Variovorax paradoxus B4: one gene and its partner. Each later gene encodes a partner of the first gene's protein in a complex. Links are inferred from orthologs where the notes say so. Each region holds a gene or a part of one and is shown on either strand. Other genes may lie near its edges. The genes, in order: rodA and mrdA.

Evidence for each region.
Region 2: the proteins of rodA (region 1) and mrdA are in contact, whole or in part, in a crystal structure (PDB 6PL5), measured with the Thermus thermophilus proteins. The link is inferred for Variovorax paradoxus B4 from one-to-one orthologs. Residues at the interface, in WP_223903423.1 of Thermus thermophilus: Phe161, Val165, Phe168, Val169, Leu172, Pro198, Tyr199, Glu202, Tyr211, Arg212, Asp213, Gln220, Val221, Gln223, Ser224, Ile226, Ala227, Ile228, Gly229, Ser230, Gly266, Phe267, Val270, Leu274, Tyr277, Gly278, Leu281, Phe285, Leu289, Arg297; in WP_223903432.1 of Thermus thermophilus: Arg4, Ile5, His6, Leu8, Ala9, Phe12, Ala15, Leu16, Leu19, Gly20, Arg22, Ala23, Trp24, Leu26, Gln27, Val28, Tyr31, Tyr34, Leu36, Leu43, Thr45, Asp47, Lys156, Gln157, Gly158, Ser160, Val184, Leu201, Glu202.

What each region holds. Positions count from the first base shown.
Region 1 is NC_022247.1:1,089,833-1,099,324, reverse strand. What follows is about bases 1,925-4,870. They hold rodA (rod shape-determining protein RodA), read right to left. Parts: upstream 4,002-4,870; coding sequence 2,847-4,001; downstream 1,925-2,846. Other genes in these bases: VAPA_RS04905 (sensor histidine kinase), read right to left, coding at 4,034-4,870; tldD (metalloprotease TldD), read right to left, coding at 1,925-2,792. In the rest of the region: VAPA_RS04925 (3-deoxy-7-phosphoheptulonate synthase), read right to left, coding at 1-522; VAPA_RS04920 (hypothetical protein), read right to left, coding at 748-1,284; more of tldD, read right to left, coding at 1,332-1,924; more of VAPA_RS04905, read right to left, coding at 4,871-5,869; VAPA_RS04900 (response regulator transcription factor), read right to left, coding at 5,896-6,633; VAPA_RS04895 (YqiA/YcfP family alpha/beta fold hydrolase), read left to right, coding at 6,966-7,559; VAPA_RS04890 (ribonuclease catalytic domain-containing protein), read left to right, coding at 7,624-9,492. UniProt on the Escherichia coli protein: Peptidoglycan polymerase that is essential for cell wall elongation. Also required for the maintenance of the rod cell shape. Functions probably in conjunction with the penicillin-binding protein 2 (mrdA).
Region 2 is NC_022247.1:371,631-381,162, forward strand. What follows is about bases 2,279-5,264. They hold mrdA (penicillin-binding protein 2), read left to right. Parts: upstream 2,279-2,780; coding sequence 2,781-4,748; downstream 4,749-5,264. Other genes in these bases: mreD (rod shape-determining protein MreD), read left to right, coding at 2,279-2,724; fahA (fumarylacetoacetase), read right to left, coding at 4,759-5,264. Outside these bases: VAPA_RS01720 (rod shape-determining protein), read left to right, coding at 109-1,152; rod shape-determining protein MreC, read left to right, coding at 1,238-2,206; more of mreD, read left to right, coding at 2,203-2,278; more of fahA, read right to left, coding at 5,265-6,027; hmgA (homogentisate 1,2-dioxygenase), read right to left, coding at 6,056-7,381; VAPA_RS01750 (DUF2783 domain-containing protein), read right to left, coding at 7,430-7,627; VAPA_RS01755 (FAD-dependent oxidoreductase), read right to left, coding at 7,636-9,357; VAPA_RS01760 (MBL fold metallo-hydrolase), read right to left, coding at 9,381-9,532. UniProt on the Escherichia coli protein: Catalyzes cross-linking of the peptidoglycan cell wall. Responsible for the determination of the rod shape of the cell. Is probably required for lateral peptidoglycan synthesis and maintenance of the correct diameter during lateral and centripetal growth.

The DNA of each region.
Region 1 (9,492 bases):
CAGGTCGCCGATGTACTGGGGCGAGATCACGTCGAGGAACTCGCTGCCTGCCGGCAGCCCGAGCCGGTTGATGTCGATCAGCAGCTGGCGCGCCATGCGCAGGCCCTCGTCGATGCGATAGCTCTCATCGAGGTACGGGTCGTTGATCAGGCCCTTCCAGCCGACCGTGGTGCGCGGCTTCTCGAAGTACACGCGCATCACGATCTCGAGCGTTCCGGCGTACTTTTCGCGCTCGACCTTCAGGCGGCGGGCGTATTCGAGCGCCGCGGCCGGGTCGTGGATCGAACAGGGGCCCATGACCACCAGCAGCCGGTCATCCTTGCCCGCCATGATGTTGTGGATGTTGCGGCGGGTGCCCTCGATCAGCGTTTCGACCGGCGTGCCGCGAATCGGAAAGAAGCGGATCAGATGTTCGGGAGGGGGCAGCACGTTGATGTCCTTGATGCGTTCGTCGTCGGTCTTGCTGGTTTTTTCGACGCTCGCATACCAGCTGTCGCCGGCGGGGGCAGTGTTCGTGCTCATGGTGCTTTCCTTGTTTGAGTGGATATCGTCAGGGCATAAAAAAACCGCCGGGGCTCGAGGCGCCGGCGGTTTTGGGAGGGTGTTCGTTTGCTTTACGCGCTCGCCTCTCGTCCGCCGGAAACCGGGAACCAAAAGTAGGCAAAGAAATAAGCGCGGAGGGCGGACATGTGGGCGAAATGTAGCACGGAAAACAAAAGGCCGGGCAAAGGCCCGGCTACGAACGGCTCAACGGTAGCCGGATTCGTTGGGGTTGTGAATGATCCAGATCAGGTTGCCGCTGGAGTAGTCGCCCATGCCGCCGCCCGCGAAGACCAGGCGGCCCTGGCCCTTGTAGGTCATCTCGTAGCGATGGCGGTCGCTGCCGAAATAGAACGGGATGAAGGCCTTGCCCGTCACGTAGGCGCCCTGGTCGGTCGGCGGGCCGGCAAGGTCGGTGACCTGCCTGGCGCTCATGCCGATCTGCAGCCGGGTGAACCTGCTGTTGCGCGCCGGATTGCCGGTGATCTCGCCTTCGTAGCCATTCAGGCCCTTGACGGTGCGCCCGCTGCCGGCTTCGACCTTGGAGGAATCGATCACATTGCCCTTGGCATCCATGCCGGCCTTGGCGCCGCCACGGGCCGATGCCGCCGGCGCGGCAGCGGGTGCCGCCGCGGGCTGGCCGCCGCCCGAACCGCCGCGGGATGCGCAGCCCGCCGTCGCCAACAATGCCACCGCGGCAGTCACGGCCCACAGGGCCGCAGACGAGTTGATCCTGATCCTCATCGAATGCTCCTCTTTGTAAAAATCGAGGAGCGGAGCTTAGCAAGCCCTCAGGCCGTTCCGCCTACGGTCAAACCATCGATCCGCAAGGTGGGCTGGCCGACGCCGACCGGCACGCTCTGGCCTTCCTTGCCGCAGGTGCCCACGCCCGAATCGAGCGCCATGTCGTTGCCCATCATGGTCACGCGGGTGAGCGCATCGGGGCCGTTGCCCACGATGGTCGCGCCCTTCACGGGATACTGGATCTTGCCGTTCTCGACCCAGAAAGCCTCGCTGGCCGAGAACACGAACTTGCCGCTCGTGATGTCGACCTGCCCGCCGCCGAAGTTGGTGGCATAGAGGCCCTTCTTGATGCTGGCCACGATTTCCTTCGGGTCCTTGTCGCCGCCGAGCATGTAGGTGTTGGTCATGCGCGGCATCGGCACGTGGGCATAGCTCTCGCGGCGGCCGTTGCCCGTGGGCTTGACCTTCATGAGGCGCGCGTTGAGCGAATCCTGGATGTAGCCCTTGAGGATGCCGTCCTCGATGAGCACGTTGCGCTGGCTGGCGTTGCCTTCGTCGTCGACGTTGAGCGAACCGCGGCGGTCGGCAATGGTGCCGTCGTCGAGCACCGTCACGCCCTTGGCCGCCACGCGCTGGCCGATGCGGCCCGAGAAGGCGCTGGAGCCCTTGCGGTTGAAGTCGCCTTCCAGGCCGTGGCCGATGGCTTCGTGCAGCAGGATGCCGGGCCAGCCGGAACCGAGCACCACGGTCATCTCGCCGGCGGGCGCCGGACGGGCATCGAGGTTGGTCAATGCGGCCTTCACGGCCTGGTCGACGTATTCGGCGATCTGCGCGTCGTTGAAGTAGGCGAGGCCGAAGCGCCCGCCGCCGCCGCCGGAGCCGACCTCGCGCCGGCCGTTCTGCTCGGCGATCACGGTGACCGACAGGCGCACCAGCGGGCGCACATCGGCCGCCAGCGTGCCGTCGGCACGCGCCACCAGCACCACGTCGTATTCGCTCGCGAGGCCCGCCATGACCTGCGCCACGCGCGGGTCACGCGAACGCGCCAGCTTCTCGACCTTTTCGAGCAGCTTGACCTTGGCCGTGCTGTCGAGGGTGGAAATGGGGTCGATGCCGTTGTAGAGCGACCGGCTCGAGGCGATCTTGCGGGTTGCGGTCTTCACGCGGCCGGTGCGGCCTGCGGAGGAAATCGAGCGCACCGTGCGGGCCGCGTCGAGCAGCGAAGCCTCGGAGATGTCGTCCGAATAGGCGAAGGCCGTCTTCTCGCCGCTGACCGCGCGCACGCCGACGCCCTGGTCGATGCTGAAGCTGCCGGTCTTGACGATGCCCTCTTCGAGGCTCCAGCCCTCGCTGCGCGTGTACTGGAAGTACAGATCGGCGTCATCCACCCTGTGCGCGGTGATCTCGGCCAGGGCCTTGCTCAGGTGCGATTCGTCGAGGCCGAAGGGCGTGAGCAGGAGCTGTTGCGCCGTGGCGAGGCGCTCGATGGTGGGTTCGCGAGAGATCATTCCGCCATTCTAGGCAGCCGCCCTCTTCCGTGCCGGGCCCAAGGGCACTAAGCGCTAGTTCTGGGCGAGCTTCCTGGCCCGGGCAATCGACATCAGGATGCCCAGCCCCAGCCCCAGCGTGACCATGGCAGTGCCGCCATAGCTGATGAACGGCAGCGGCACGCCCACCACCGGCAGGATGCCGCTCACCATGCCCATGTTGACGAAGGCATAGGTGAAGAAAATCATCGTGACCGCGCCCGCCAGCAGACGCGAGAACAGGGTCTGCGCCGTCGCGGCGATGGCCAGGCCGCGGAAGATCAGCAGGATGAAGGCCCCGATCAGCGCCAGGTTGCCGACGAGCCCGAACTCCTCGGAATAGGCGGCGAAGATGAAGTCGGTGGTGCGCTCGGGAATGAATTCGAGGTGCGTCTGCGTGCCCTGCATGAAGCCCTTGCCGCCGACTCCGCCCGAACCGATGGCGATCATTCCCTGGATGATGTGGAAGCCCTTGCCCAGCGGGTCCTTGCTCGGGTCGAGCAGTGTGCACACGCGCTGCTTCTGGTAGTCGTGCAGCACGCGCCAGTCGACGCCGTCGGCGCACAGCTGCGACTCGAAGCCCACGATCAGCGTGACCGCCACGGCGCCGATCACCACCGGCGGCACGATCAGCTTCCAGGGCAGCCCGGCAAAGAAGATCACTGCCAGCCCGGCCGCCAGCACCAGCAGCGAGGTGCCCAGGTCGGGCTGCTTCATGATGAGCCCGACCGGCACCGCCAGCAGCACCGTGGCCACCACGAAGTCGAGCGGCCGCAGCTGGCCCTCGCGGCGCTGGAACCACCAGGCGAGCATCAGCGGCATTGCGATCTTGAGGATTTCGCTGGGCTGGATCACCACGCCCACGTTGATCCAGCGCTGCGCGCCCTTCTTGGTGATGCCGAACAGCGCCACCGCCACCAGCAGCGCCACGCCCATCGTATAGAGCGGCACGGCGGCCACCATCAGCCGCTGCGGCGGCACCTGGGCCACCACGAACATGATGAAGCCTGCCAGCAGCATGTTGCGGCCGTGGTCGGCGAAGCGCGAGCCATGGTCGTAGCCCGACGAATACATGGTCAACAGCCCGGCAAAGACCAGCAACAGCACGGCGAAGGCCAGAAAGCCGTCGAACCCCTGGAAGATGGGTGCGACCCGGCGCGCCAGGGAAGGCTGGTTGAACACTGCGGACATGGGGGCGGATTATCCGCGCCCCGCGGGGCACCTCAGCCGAAGCCGAGCTGAACGACCGTGCGCCCCGGTCGGCTTTCGAGCGCCAGCCGGGCGCCGATGGCGGCGGCGCGCTCCGCAAGCGCCCTGGGCACGCGCTGCGCGTCGAATCCCCGGCCGTCGTCGATCACGCGCAGCTGCACGGTGCCGGCCACCGCTTCGGCTTCGATCCGGAGGGTCTTCGCCTGGGCATGCTGCAACACGTTGGAAATCGCCTCGAACAGCAGGAACTGCAATTGCCGCATGGCCTGCGCATCGAGCCGCTTCACGTCGGGCACCTCGTCCAACGCCCATTCGAACTGAATGCCCGCGGCCGCCAGGCGCGGCTCCAGCCGGTAGCGCAGCGCCGCCAACAGGGCGCCGACGTCGCCCGGCGGCAGGTGAATGGAGTCGATGGCCAGCTTGAGCTGGTCGAGCGAGTCGCACAGCGTCCGCAGCAGTTCCTCCGGGCTGGCCTGGCCCGACTGCAACTGCCGGATGGCCGAGCTGATGTGCGAGCCCACGCCATCGTGCATGTCGCGCAGGATGCGCTCGCGCTCGTGGGTGCGCGCCTGGTCGCGCGCCACCTGTTCCAGCGCGGCGAAGGTGGATGCGAGTTCGCGCTCGCGCTGCGCGACGCGTTCGGCCAGGGCGGCGACCGAGCCGCGCGCCTGGACGCTCGCGGCATGGAAGCGCCGCAAGACGATCAGGAGCAGCGCGATGCCGAAGAACACGGAGGAATAGCGCACCCAGGTGGTCTCGCCGTAGGCGTCGCTCAGGCGGATCACAAGCCAGTCGCGGGTGCCGAAGCCCAGCGTCACCAGCGCGGCGGCAGCCACGAGCAGGCGGCCCACGTTCGGCCGCCGGATGGTTGCCACGGCGAAGGCACCGACGAACAGCGCAACGAACCCGATCTCCAGCGCGAGCCAGCCGGTGAGCCAATAGGGCTCTTCGTGGTAAAGCGCCATTGCGCTCGCCCCGAAGGTTCCGGCCACCACGCCAGCCATCGGCCAGCGCAGCCAGCGCATGCGCGGGCGGCGGTCCCAGCCTGCGAGGCGATAGCAGAACATCATGGCGGACGCGGCCCAGCCCGCATAGCAGGTGGCCATGAGCACACCCCAGGCACCCCAGGGGAGAGGCGGTTCGGCAATCACGCCGTCGGCCACCCGGATCGCCCAGCAGAACTCGGCCAGCGCGGCCCAGAAATAGAGGCTGTCGCGCCGGCGCCATCCGATGGCGGCGGCGTCCACCTGGGTGAGCCACAGCGCCAGTGCGATGCTGCCGACGATCAGGCTGAAAGCGGTCAGGAGCACCGAGCCGGTAAAGCGCCAGGCATAGGCGCTCTCGAAGAGATCGGTGCGCACCGGCGTCGCGGCTCCGATGGTCACGCGCGAAAGCCCGGCCCTGCGGGCGCTGTCGGCGCGTATGCGAACCTGCAGGCGGTTCTCGCCGGCTTTCAGCAAGTGCCCCGGAACCGGCACGTACAGAGGCGCCTTGGCGTAGTCCGCCCCATTGCCGCGGGCCAGGTCGCCGTAGACCTGCAGCAGCGCGTCGTTGAGCCACACCTCGAGAACGCTGCCTGCGCGGGGAATGAAGATGCCCCAGGGCGCCTCGGGCGCAGCCTCGAGCGTGAACGGCAGTTCGAACGTCGCGTGGCCCGGGCGGCCTCCGTGCTGGCGGTCCCAGTGGTAGGAAAGCTCGACCGGCGCCTTGTGCGTCACGCCGTCGACAGTGGTCGACACGGTGCCGCGCCGAAGTTCGATCGGGCCCTGCGCCGGTGCGGCCATCGCGGCATCCGCCGCGACCATCAGGACTGCCGCGAGCCACAGCGCAAAAAATGCCCTCGCCGGCATTCCGAACATGCGCCCGGCCACGCGACTCACCCCGGGTGGGACAACAAGCCGAGGCGCGTGGCCTCGAACACGGCCTCGCTCTTGGAATGCACGGCCAGCTTGCCGTAGAGATTCTTGATGTGTGTCTGCACCGTGTGCACGCTCAGGCCCTTGAGGCGTGCAATTTCGGCGTAGGAAAAACCGCGCGCTATCAAGGTCAGCACCTCGTGCTCGCGAGCGGACAGCAGGCTGGGCGCGGTGTTGCCGATGGCCGCCTCGGGCGGGGCGGCGGCGAGCGTTCCCGCCAGCTGCAGGCTGCGGTACTTGGCCAGCACCCGCCGCGCAATCATGGGCGAGATGGGCGAGGCACCGGCCTTCATCTCCACGATGGTCTGTGCAATGTCCTCCGGCGCGGCGTCCTTGTGGATGTAGCCGACGGCGCCGGCCTCGATGCTGGCAAGCACGTTTTCCTCATCGCCGAAGACCGAGATCACCAGCGGCTCGCAACCGGGAAAGCGCGCCACGGCCTCGCGGATCACGTCGAGCCCGCTGCCGTCGGGCATGCCGAGATCGACGAGCAGCACGTCGGGAATGATGGTGGTCTGGGCCATCCACGCCAATGCTTCGTGCACCGTGCCGGCGCTTCCAAGCCAGAAAAGGCTGGCGCTGCGCTGCACGCTCGCCTCGAAGAAGGCGCGCGCGCGGCTGTCGTCCTCGACCACGAGCACGCCCCAGCGGTGCGTCTTCCCGGGATCCATGGCCTCGATATTCATGGGCTTGAGCATAAGCTTCGGCGCATGGCAAAAGGGCCGGTGGACCTCCCGTTTTCATGGGATGCGGACACCTGCGCGGGCCCTGAAACTCGCACTGACTTGCGAGTTCGGCTGCACGCCTCAGCTGAATACTTTTGGCCTCTCGATATGGCCCATGCCGAGTCTGAAACCAGGAATCCAGAGCTTCCTCAACCGTGGCAAACCAAGACCTGCGTGCAGGAAGTCCTCATATCGAAGCCCCGTGCGCCGGGGACTGCGTCGGGCGCACGGTCCTCATGCAAAATCGACCGGCTCCTTCAACGGAGCTGTGTCGTCGACCGCACCACTTCCAGTCTCCGCCCCGCATGGACCCGCAAGCCACTCATCTGTTGTACCTGCACGGATTCCGCTCCTCGCCCCGCTCCACCAAGGCGCGGCTGATGGCCGCGCGCGTGGCCCGGGAGCACCCCGACCTGCAGTGGTGGTGTCCGCAATTGCCGCCCTCTCCGCGCGAAGCCATCGACATGGTGATGAAGGGCATCGCGGACTGGCCGCGCAAGTCGATGGCCGTGGTCGGCTCCTCGCTGGGCGGCTTCTATGCCACCTACGTGGCCGGCATGACGCGCTGCCGCACCGTGCTGCTGAACCCGGCGGTGCACCCGGCGCGCGACCTCGCGCGCTACATCGGCGACCAGACCGCGTGGCACGACCCGGCCGAGCACTTCTATTTCCGGCCCGAGTACATCCAGGAGCTGCGCACCATGGAGGTCGGCGCACTCACCCGCCCCGAGCGCGTGCTGGCCATCATCGCCAAGGGCGATGAAGCGCTCGACTGGCACGAAACCTCGGCACGCTACCCCGACAGCAACATCAAGCTGCTCGAGGGCGGCGACCATGCGCTGTCCGATTTCGAGGAAAACCACCTCGACGACGTGATCGCGTTCATCAATCCCGTCTGAAGCCCGGCAAACATCGCGCGGCGGCCGGGGCTGGGCGCTTCCCCAAGTCTGGGACAATCCGGGCATGTTTGTATTGTTTGAAGAAGCCGGCAAGTACCTCGGCGGCCGCGTGCTGTCGGAGGCCGAAGCATCGGCGCAGGTCGAGCTCGACACCGGCAAGCGCGTCAAGGTCAAGGGCGCCAACATCGTTCTGCGTTTCGAGAAGCCGGCCCCGGCCGAACTGATCGGCGAGGCGCGCGCGCTCGCGGCCACGATGGACCTCGACCTGGCCTGGGAGTTCGCCTCGGAGGGCGAGTTCGGTTTTGCCGATCTCGCATCCGACTATTTCAGCGACAAACCCACGCTCGCGCAGCAGGCCGCCGCGCTGTTCGCGCTTTTCGAGGCGCCGCACTACTTCCGCCGCGCGGGCAAGGGGCGCTTCAAGAAGGCGCCGGCCGAGATCCTGCAGCAGGCGCTGGCCGCCATCGAGAAGAAGAAGGTGGTCCAGGCGCAGATCGTCGAGTGGGCCGGCCAGCTGGGCGAGGGCATCTGTCCGCAGCCGATCCGCGAGCAGCTCTACAAGATCCTGTTCAAGCCCGACAAGAACGCGCCCGAATACAAGGCCGTGGTCGATGCCTCGCGCGCCACGCAGCGCCCCCCGCTCGAGCTGCTGGAGCGCGCCGGCGCCATCGATTCGCCCTACCAGTTCCACTGGCGGCGCTTCCTGTTCGAGAACTTTCCCAAGGGCACGGGATTCCCGGCGCTCTCCGCGCCGGCCATCGTGGACGACCTGCCGCTGGCTGACGACGTGCAGGCGTTCTCGATCGACGACTCGCAGACCACCGAAATCGACGATGCGCTTTCGGTGCAGGGCTTGGGGAGCGGCACCGTCACCGTAGGCATCCACATTGCCGCGCCCGGCCTGGCGCTGACGCCGGGCAGCGCCATCGACCAGGTGGCGCGCGCGCGCATGTCCACGGTCTACATGCCGGGCCACAAGATCACCATGCTGCCCGACGATGTCGTGAGCACCTACACGCTGCTCGAAGGCGGCGACCGTCCGGCGGTGTCGCTCTATGCGCGCTTCGACGAGGCCACGCTGGAGCTGCAATCGACCGAGACCAAACTCGAACGCGTGCCGATCGTGGCCAACCTGCGGCACGACCAGCTCGACGCGGTGGTCACGCAGCCCTGGCTCGAAGACGCCGCGTTCACGAACGGGGACACGCCCGAAGCCGCTGCGAAGCTGCGCGCGCCGCTCTCCTTCCTGTTCCGCCTCGCGAAGCAGCTGAAGGCCCAGCGCGAAGTGGTGCGCGGCAAGCCCGAGAACTTCAACCGGCCCGACTACAACTTCCGCCTCGTCGGCAACGACGGCGAACCGAACGGCAGCGAGCAGGTGCAGATCACCACGCGCCAGCGCGGCGCGCCGCTCGACCTGATCGTGTCCGAAGCCATGATCCTGGCCAACAGCAGCTGGGGCGGCTGGCTCGGCGAACTCGGCGTGCCCGGGCTCTACCGCAGCCAGGCCAGCCTGGCGCCCGGCATCAAGGTGCGCATGGGCACGCGGGCCCTGCCGCATGCGGGCCTGGGCGTGAAGAGCTATGCCTGGAGCACCTCGCCGCTGCGCCGCTACACCGACCTCGTGAACCAGTGGCAGATCATTGCCGCCGCGCGCCACGGCAAGACCGCCGCGCTGGCGGCGCCGTTCAAGCCGAAGGATGCGGACCTGTTCTCCATTCTCTCGGGCTTCGACGCCGCCTACGCAACGTATAACGCCTACCAGGGCGGCATGGAGCGCTTCTGGACGCTCAAGTACCTGGAGCAGCAAGGCATCACCGAGCTCGAGGCGACCGCCATCAAGGACATTCCGAACGGCGCACTGGTGCGCGCGGACACCCTGCCGCTGGTGTTCCCGGTGGCGGGCCAGCAGGAACGCGGCGCACGCCTGCGCGTG
Region 2 (9,532 bases), 720 kb from region 1 along the record:
CGAACGCGCCGGCTTTTGCGCCAAAAACGATCAATTCACCCCGTCATACGACCCAAAAACAGAGCGACGACCTGCCGACGCGCAGGCGTGCTCCAGAGGATTCCGCACATGTTTGGAGCTTTCCGTCGGTACTTTTCCACCGACCTTGCGATCGACCTCGGCACCGCCAACACCCTGATATTCGCCCGCAACAAGGGCATCGTGCTGGACGAGCCCTCGGTCGTCGCCATCCGCCATGAAGGCGGCCCCCACGGCAAGAAGGTGATCCAGGCCGTCGGCCGGGAAGCCAAGGCCATGCTGGGCAAGGTGCCCGGGAACATCGAGGCCATCCGCCCGATGAAGGACGGCGTGATTGCCGACTTCGTGATCACCGAGCAGATGATCAAACAGTTCATCAAGATGGTGCACCCGCGCACGCTGCTCACGCCGAGCCCGCGCATCATCATCTGCGTGCCCTGCGGCTCGACCCAGGTCGAGCGCCGCGCCATCAAGGACGCGGCCGAGGCGGCTGGCGCCACCTCCGTCTACCTCATCGAGGAACCCATGGCCGCGGCCATCGGCGCCGGCCTGCCCGTCAGCGAGGCTTCGGGCTCGATGGTGGTCGACATCGGCGGCGGCACCACCGAAGTGGGCGTCATCAGCCTGGGCGGCATGGTCTACAAGGGCTCGGTGCGCGTGGGCGGCGACCGCTTCGACGAAGCCATCATCAACTACATCCGCCGCAACTACGGCATGCTGATCGGCGAGCCGACGGCCGAAGTCATCAAGAAGAACATCGGTTCGGCCTTCCCGGGCTCCGAGGTCAAGGAGATGGAGGTCAAGGGCCGCAACCTCTCCGAAGGCGTGCCGCGCAGCTTCACCATCAGCAGCAACGAAGTGCTGGAAGCCCTGACCGACCCGCTCAACAACATCGTCTCGGCCGTGAAGAACGCGCTGGAGCAGACGCCGCCCGAACTGGGCGCCGACATCGCCGAGCGCGGCATGATGCTGACCGGCGGCGGCGCGCTGCTGCGCGACCTGGACCGCCTGCTGGCCGAGGAAACCGGCCTGCCGGTGCTGGTGGCCGAAGACCCGCTGACCTGCGTGGTGCGCGGCTGCGGCATTGCCCTCGAGCGCATGGACCGTCTGGGCAGCATCTTCACGAGCGAGTAAAAGGCGAAAGCCATCATCGGCCGGCCTCTGCTCGCGCAGGCCGGCTTTTTTGCCATCTGACGTTGCACACAGCCAGGCCTGAACCATGCCCTTGGGCACGCTCGATCGCACAGCCCCGCCCCTGTTCAACCAGGGACAGTCGGCGCTCAGCAAGCTGATCTTCTTCGGCGCGCTCGCGCTGTTCCTGATGGTGGCCGACGCGCGCTTCCATCTCGTGCAGCCCCTGCGCGCGGCCGTCGGCGCGGTGCTCTACCCGGTGCAATGGCTGGCGCTCAAGCCGGTGCAGCTGGTGGTCGGCGGCAGCCGCTATTTCGAAGACCTGCAGGCGGCCCAGCGCAACGAGGACGAGGCGCGCAAGGCGCTCATGCTGCAGGCCGAGCGCGCGAGCCAGGCCGACACGCTCGCGCAGGACAACGCGCGGCTGCGCGCGCTGCTCGAGCTGCGCCAGACCACCCAGGCGCCGGGCCGCGCGGCCGAGGTGCTGTATGACGCGGCCGACCCGTACACGCGCAAGATCGTCATCGACCAGGGGCTCACGCAGGGCGTGGCCGCCGGGTCGCCCGTGATCGACGCGCACGGCGTGCTGGGACAGGTGACGCAGGTGCAGCCGTTCACGAGCGAAGTCACGCTGGTGATCGACCGCGATCTTTCCATTCCCGTGCAGAACACCCGTACCGGCGTGCGCAGCGTGGCCTTCGGCGATGCGTCGGCGCATGGCGGCGGACTCGAGCTGCGCTTCATGGCCGCCAATGCCGACCTGCAGGAGGGCGACCTGCTGTCCACCAGCGGCGTCGACGGCGTCTATCCGCCCGGCCTGCCGGTGGCGAAGATCGAGCGCATCGAGCGCCGCGCCGATTCGGCCTTTGCGCGCATCTACTGCGTGCCGCTGGCCCGCGTGACGGCTGCGCGCTACGTGCTGGTGCTCGCGCCCACCGGGGCTCCCTCGGCGCCGCCGCCCGCGCCGGCCGCCGCCGTGGTGCGCAAGAAGCCCGAGGCCAAGCCGGCCGGGAAGGCCGACAAGGCCGACAAAAAAGCCGCGGAGCGCGCCCGATGATCAAGCGTCCCGGACAACAGCAGCTCCTGCTGCCCGTGAGCCCGCTGTTCATGTGGGCGAGCCTGGTGGTGGCGCTGCTCATCAACATGATCCCGATCGGCCGCGCCGCATGGATGCCCGACCTGCTCGCGCTGGCCATCGTGTTCTGGGGCGTGCACCAGCCGATGCGCGTGGGCATCGGCGCGGCCTTCGTCTTCGGGCTGTGCATGGACGTGCACCAGGCGTCCATGCTGGGCCAGCATGCGCTGTCCTACACCACGCTGGGCTTCTTCGCGATCACCATCCACCGGCGCCTGCTGTGGTACCCGGTGGCCTCGCAGGCGCTGCAGGTGCTGCCGCTGTTCGCGTTGTCGCAGCTCATCGAGGTCATCACGCGGATGATCGGCGGCGGCGTGTTCCCGGGCTGGAGCGTGCTGATCTCGCCGGCCGTCGAGGCGGCGCTGTGGCCGCTGGCAACTGCCTTGCTGCTGGCCCCCCAGCTTCGCACGCCGGACCCCGACGAGAACCGGCCGCTATGAGTTCGCCCGCATTTGCCATGGCCACGGCCCGCGCCTAAGCTCGCACTTTCGCCGCCATGACCGAAATCCGCAACGTCGCCGCCGATCTCGCGCGCTTCAAGCGCCGCGTGGTCGTGATCGGCCTCGTGGTGCTCTTCGCGTTCAGCCTGCTCGGCGCCCGCCTGTTCTACCTGCAGGTGGTGCGGCATGAAGACCTGGCGGAACAGGCCGAGAGCAACCGCACGGCCATCGTGCCCGTGGTGCCCAACCGCGGCCTGATCCTCGACCGCAACGGCATCGTGCTGGCCTCGAACTATTCGGCCTACACGCTGGAGATCACGCCTTCGAAGGTGGGCGACGTCGAGGAGACCATCGAGAGCCTCACCCAGGTGCTCGAGGTTTCGCCGCGCGACCGCCGCCGCTTCAAGCGCCTGCGGGAGGATTCGCGCAGCTTCGATTCCATTCCCATCCGCACCCGCCTGAGCGACGAGGAGGTCGCGCGCTTCGCCGCGCAGCGCTACCGCTTCCCGGGCGTGGAGATCAAGGCCCGGCTGTTCCGCAATTACCCGCACGCCGAGCTGGCCTCGCACGTGCTCGGCTACATCGGCCGCATCAACCAGCGCGAGAAGACCGCGATGGAAGACTGGGCCGAGGAAGACCAGGCCAACTACAAGGGCACCGACTACATCGGCAAGCTGGGCATCGAGCAGAGCTACGAGAAGACGCTGCATGGCCAGACCGGCGTCGAGCAGATGGAAACCTCGGCCGGCGGCCGCGCGGTGCGCCGGCTCGCCAGCCACCCGGCCACGCCCGGCAACACCGTGATGCTGTCGCTCGACATCAAGCTGCAGAAGCTGGTGGAAGACATGTTCGGCGACCGCCGCGGCGCGCTGGTGGCCATCGACCCCAGGACCGGCGAAGTGCTGGCCTTCGTGAGCAAGCCCACCTTCGACCCCAACCTGTTCGTCGAAGGCATCGACACCGAGAGCTGGCAGGCGCTGACCGAATCGCTCGACAAGCCGCTCTTGAACCGCGCGCTGCGCGGCACCTATCCGCCCGGCTCCACCTACAAGCCTTTCATGGCGCTGGCGGCGCTGCAGACCGGCAAGCGCGGCCCGAACGTGGTGGTGAACGACCCCGGCTACTTCAACTTCGGCGGCCACCGTTTCGGCAGCCCCGAGGGCAACATCGGGGGCGTCGACATGCGCCGCTCGATCCAGCTGTCGAGCAACATCTACTACTACTCGCTGGCCAACGAAATGGGCGTGGACCTGATCCACGACTTCATGAAGCCGATGGGCTTCGGGCAGATCACCGGCATCGACCTGGGCGGCGAGGTGCGCGGCGTGCTGCCGAGCACCGAATGGAAGCGCAACGCCTACAAGCGGCCCGAGCAGAAGAAGTGGTATGCGGGCGAAACCATTTCGCTCGGCATCGGGCAGGGCTACAACGCTTTCACGATGCTGCAGCTCGCGCAGGCCACGGCCATCGTGGCCGACGGCGGCCTGAAACACAAGCCGCACCTCGTGCTGGCCACGCGCAACACGGTGAGCGGGCAGGTGGTGCCGCTGCCCCAGCCGCCGGCCGAGAACCTGGGCTACACCGCGGCCAACGTCGCGGTGGTTCGCGAGGGCCTGACCAGCGTGGTCACCAGCGGCACCGCGCGCGGCGTGTTCGCCGGCGCGGGCTACCAGGCGGCGGGCAAGACCGGCACCGCCCAGGCCGTGACGCAGGCGCAGAACACCAAGTACAACGCCAAGGCGCTCGAGGAGCACCAGCGCGACCACGCCCTGTTCATGGCTTTCGCTCCGGCCACCGATCCGAAGATCGCGCTGGCGGTGGTCGTCGAGAACGCCGGCTGGGGTGCGGGCGCCGCAGCGCCCATTGCACGCCGCGTGTTCGACTACTGGCTGATGGACCAGTATCCGAGCGAAGCCGACATGGCCGCCATCAGGGTCGGAAAGGCCACCGCGCCGATCGGCAAGCCGCGCGTTGCCAGCGAAGTGGCGTGGCCGGCTGCGGCCTCCGCCGCGCCCGCGCCCTGAGCCTCCTGCCTCAGGCCACCGTACCGCTGACTTCGCCCAGGCCGATGCGCACTGCGCCCGCGCGCTCGCAGTGGCCGCGGATGACCAGCGTATCGCCGTCTTCGAGGAAGGTGCGCTTCTCTCCGTTGGGCAGCGTGATCGGCTGCTTGCCGCCCTGCGTGAGTTCGATCAGCGAGCCGGCCTCGTCGGGCTTGGGGCCCGAGAGCGTGCCCGAGCCCAGCAGGTCGCCGGGCTGCAGGTTGCAGCCGTTCACCGTGTGGTGCGCGACCAGCTGCGCGGCGGTCCAGTAGGCGGCCTCGGTGGTGTTGCCGCGCGTGAGGCGCGCGGGCGCCACGCCTTCGGCGCGCATCTTCGCGGTCTGCAGCAGCACTTCGAGCGTGATGTCGAGCGCGCCGCTTTCGCGGTTCGAGGGCGCGTCGAGATACGCGAGCGGCTGCGGATCTCCCTCGGGCCGCTCGAACCTGGCGCGGAACGGCGCCAGCGCCTCCATCGTCACGATCCACGGCGACAGCGTGCTCGCGAAATTCTTCGAAAGGAAGGGGCCCAGCGGCTGGTACTCCCAGGCCTGGATGTCGCGCGCCGACCAGTCGTTGAGCAGCGCCACGCCGAACAGGTGGTCTTCGGCCTCGCCGAGGGCAATCGGCTCGCCGAGCGCATTGCCGCGGCCGACGAAGAAGCCCAGCTCCAGTTCGTAGTCGAGCCGCTTCGAGGGACCGAAGCTGGGCTCGGCCGCATCCGGCGCCTTGGTCTGCCCCTGCGGCCGCCTGAAGGCCTGCCCGCTCACGCCGATCGACGAGGCGCGGCCGTGGTAGCCGATCGGCACCCATTTGTAGTTGGGCATCAGCGGCTGGTCGGGGCGGAACAGCTTGCCGATGGTGGTGGCGTGATGGATGCCGGTGTAGAAGTCGGTGTAGTCGCCGATGCGGCAGGGCACGGTCATTTCGGCCCTGGCCTGCGGCAGCAGGGCCTTGGACCATGCGGCCTGCTGGCCGCTGCCTTCGGCGAGGCCGGCGGAGATGGCGGCACGCAGGGCCTGGCGTTCCTTCATGCTCGCGCTCATCAGCGCGTTCATGTCGTCGGTGTCGACCAGGCCGGCAGCCTTCAGGTCGAGCACCTGGTCGCCGATGGCCACGCCGATGCGGAAAGCCTCGCTGCTGCCTGCCGCGCGGAAGCGCCCGAAGGGCAGGTTCTGGATCGGGAAGTCGCAGCCGGCTTCGTTGGCGGAGGCGACCCAGCTGCGCAGCTTCGGGTCATGGGTGGCGTTCAGTGCGGTGGTCATGGGTGTCTTTCTGTATTTGAATCGGCCGTCATGCCTTGAACTGATCGTTGAGACCCGCCCAGCAATCGGCGTAGTCGGTGTCGAGCGCGGGGCTCTGCAGCGCGAAGTTCGTCGGGATGAAGCGGTAGCGGCTCTCGAACATGAAGGCGAGCGTGTTGTCCAGCTTGTGCGGCTTGAGGTCGGCATGCGTGGCCTTGTCGAAGGCTTCCTCGTCGGGGCCGTGCGGCACCATGCAGTTGTGCAGGCTCGCGCCGCCGGGCTTGAAGCCGCCCGGCTTGGCGTCGTATTCGCCGAGCACCAGGCCCATGAATTCGCTCATGAGGTTGCGGTGGAACCATGGCGGACGGAAGGTGTTTTCCATCACCATCCAGCGCGGCGGGAAGATCACGAAGTCGCAGTTCGCGGTGCCGGGCGTGTCGCTGGGCGAGGTCAGCACGGTGAAGATCGACGGATCGGGATGGTCGAAGCTGATGGAGCCGATCACCATGAAATTGGCCGTGTCGTACTTCACCGGCGCCAGGTTGCCGTGCCAGGCGACCACGTTGAAGGGCGACTGCTTCGTCGGCGCCTTCCAGAAGCGGCCGCCGAATTTCTTCACCAGTTCGTAGGCGCCGCCGTCTTCCTCGAAGGCCGCCACGGGGGCCTGGAAGTCGCGCGCGTTGGCCAGGCCGTTCGAGCCGATCGGGCCCAGTTCGGGCAGGCGGAATTGCGCGCCGTAATTCTCGCAGACGTAGCCGCGCGAGGGGCCCGCGCCAGCATCCGAATCCGGCAGTGCGACCTTGAACACCATGCCGCGAGGCAGCAGCGCGATTTCGCCCGGCTTCACGTCGAGCACGCCGAGTTCGGTCGTGATCACGAGGCGGCCCTGCTGCGGCACGATGAGCATCTCGCCGTCGGCGTTGACGAAGGCGCGGCGCTCCATCGAGCGGCCCGCGAGGTACATGAGCGAGCCGATGCCCACCTGCGATTCGGCATCGCCGTTGGCCGCGAGGGTATGCATGCCGTCGATGAAGTCCACTTCGGCCGCGCCGTCGAGCGGCAGCGGATGCCAGCGCAGCGGTTCGGGCGGCAGCGCGATCTCGCGGTCGGCGCCGGTGGTCCAGTGTGCTTGCGCGTACGGCTGGTAGCGGCCCGAGACCACCGACGGCTGCCGGCGATACAGCCAGGTGCGGCGGTTCTCGTGGCGCGGCGCGGTGAAAGCGGTGCCCGAGAGCAGCTCGGTGTACAGGTCGAAGGGGGCGCGCTGCGGGCTGTTGCGGCCCTGGGGCAGGGCGCCCGCAATCGCTTCGCAGGCGTATTCGTTGCCGAAACCGCTCTGGTAGCGCCGCTCGGCATTGTCGATGGGGTTTGCCATGGTGTTCTCTTTCGAAAATCGCGATGAATGAAGTTGGAATGCGTGCGTTCAGCTTGCGCGCGCGGCGTCAAAGGCCTCGCGCAGCACGGCCAGCGAGCCGATGTGGTTGGCCAGCACGAGCACGAGCCGTGCGTTGAAGGCGTGGCTCTCTTCGGTGGAAAGCCCCTGGTGCGCCTCGATCAGCGCCTCGTAGAAATCGTCGGGGGCCTCGAGGTTGGGTGCGGTGATCAGTTGTTGCTGCTGCATGGTAATGCTCATGTCTTTGCCAGTGCGTGGTCGATGGCCGTGCGGATGTCCGCGGCTGTGGGCTGCCGCCAGCGCGCACACACATGCTGGTCGGGCCGCAGCAGGTAGACGGTGCCGGGTTGCGCGTCGTAGCGCTGCGTGGCGAGCTCGCCTTCGGGCGTTGCGCCCTCCACGCGCACGACGTGCAGCGGAAAGTCGCAGGACTTCAGCGCCTGCAGGCTGCGCTCGGCCGCTTCGCCCCGGCCGAACAGCAGCGCCGTGAACTGCGCCACATGGCATTCGCGCAGCAGCCAGCCGATGCGGCCGTCGGCGCGCACGATGGGCGCATCGGCCGCCGCGGCGCCCGGCACCATCGCGCCTTCGAAGGTGTCGGCGTCGGGCGTGTTGAGCGGCGAATCGCGCAGCACCGCCGGCACCGAGAGCCGCCCGCTGTTGACCAGCGTGCGCGCGAAGGCGTGGCGTTTCGTCAGCTCGAGCACCGCGTCGCGGAACAGCCGGCTCACCTCGCTCTTGGGCGTGATGAAGTCGGTGGCGCGCGTGGAGTTGAGGATGTTCTCGTCGGCCGCGTGCTCGCGCTCGCTCGCGTAGGTGTCGAGCAGCGCGTCGGGCGCCTCGCCCTTGAGCACGGCCGCGAGCTTCCACGCGAGGTTGTCCGCATCCTGCACGCCCGAGTTGGCGCCGCGTGCGCCGAACGGCGACACGCCGTGCGCCGAGTCGCCCGCGAACAGCACGCGGCCATGGCGGAAGCGCTCCATGCGCTGGCAGGCGAAGGTGTAGACGCTGGCCCAGCCGATCTGGAACTGCACGCCCTCGAAGCCGATGCTGTCGAGCAGCGCGCGCACCCGCGGCGTGATGTTCTCGGGCTTGCGCTCTTCCACCGGGTCGGCGTCCCAGCCAAGCTGGAAGTCGACGCGCCACATGCCGTCGGCCTGCTTGTGCAGCAGCACGCTCTGGCCGGGGTGGAACGGCGGGTCGAACCAGAAGCGCCGCTCGTTGGCAAGAATGTGGCCCCCCACGCTCGGCACTTCGTGTCCTCGCTGCCCCCCCAAGGGGGGGGCGTCCGCCTTGGGGCGGCCCGGCGGCGGACCAGCATCCATCGTGATGTCGGCGATCAGGAAGCGGTCGCGGAACACGCGGCCCTTGGCTTCGAGGCCCATCAGTTGCCGCAGGTTGGAGCGCGAGCCGTCACAGGCGCCGACGTAATCGGCGGCCAGCCGGTAGTCGCCCTCGGGCGTCTCGACCGTGAGCACCGCGCCGTCATCGCGCTGCTCGATGCCCGTGACCTTGTTGTTCCAGCGCAGGTCGATCAGCGGCAGCGTTGCGGCACGCTCGACGAGATAGCCCTCGACGTAGTACTGCTGCAGGTTGATGAAGGCCGGGCGCTCGTGGCCGGGCTCGGGCAGCAGGTCGAAGCGGTAGACCTGCTCGTCGTGGAAGAACACCTTGCCCACGTGCCACGACACGCCCTTGTCGACCATGCGGTCGCCGCAGCCGAGGCGGTCGAACACCTCGAGCGTGCGCTTGGCAAAGCAGATCGCGCGCGAGCCGCTGGAGAGGGTGTTGTCGTTGTCGAGCAGCACCACCGGAATTTCGCGCAGCGCAAGGTCGATGGCGAGCGTGAGGCCGACCGGGCCGGCGCCGACGATCACGACCGGGTGATGGGCGGGAGTCGCTGCGTCCTGGTCAGCGTGGCGCTCGTAGTCGAAGCGCAGGCTTTGATAGTCGATCACGTTTGTCTCCGTGTCTCAAGACCTCAACCTTCCAGCGCCTTCCACATCTCGACGTCCCGCTCGGCCGTCCACACGCGCGGGTCGGCATGGCCCGAGGCCTCGTCGTACGCGCGGCTCACGTCGAACGGCATGCAGTGGTCGAAGATCACCCACTGGCTGTACTTGGGCTTGAGCT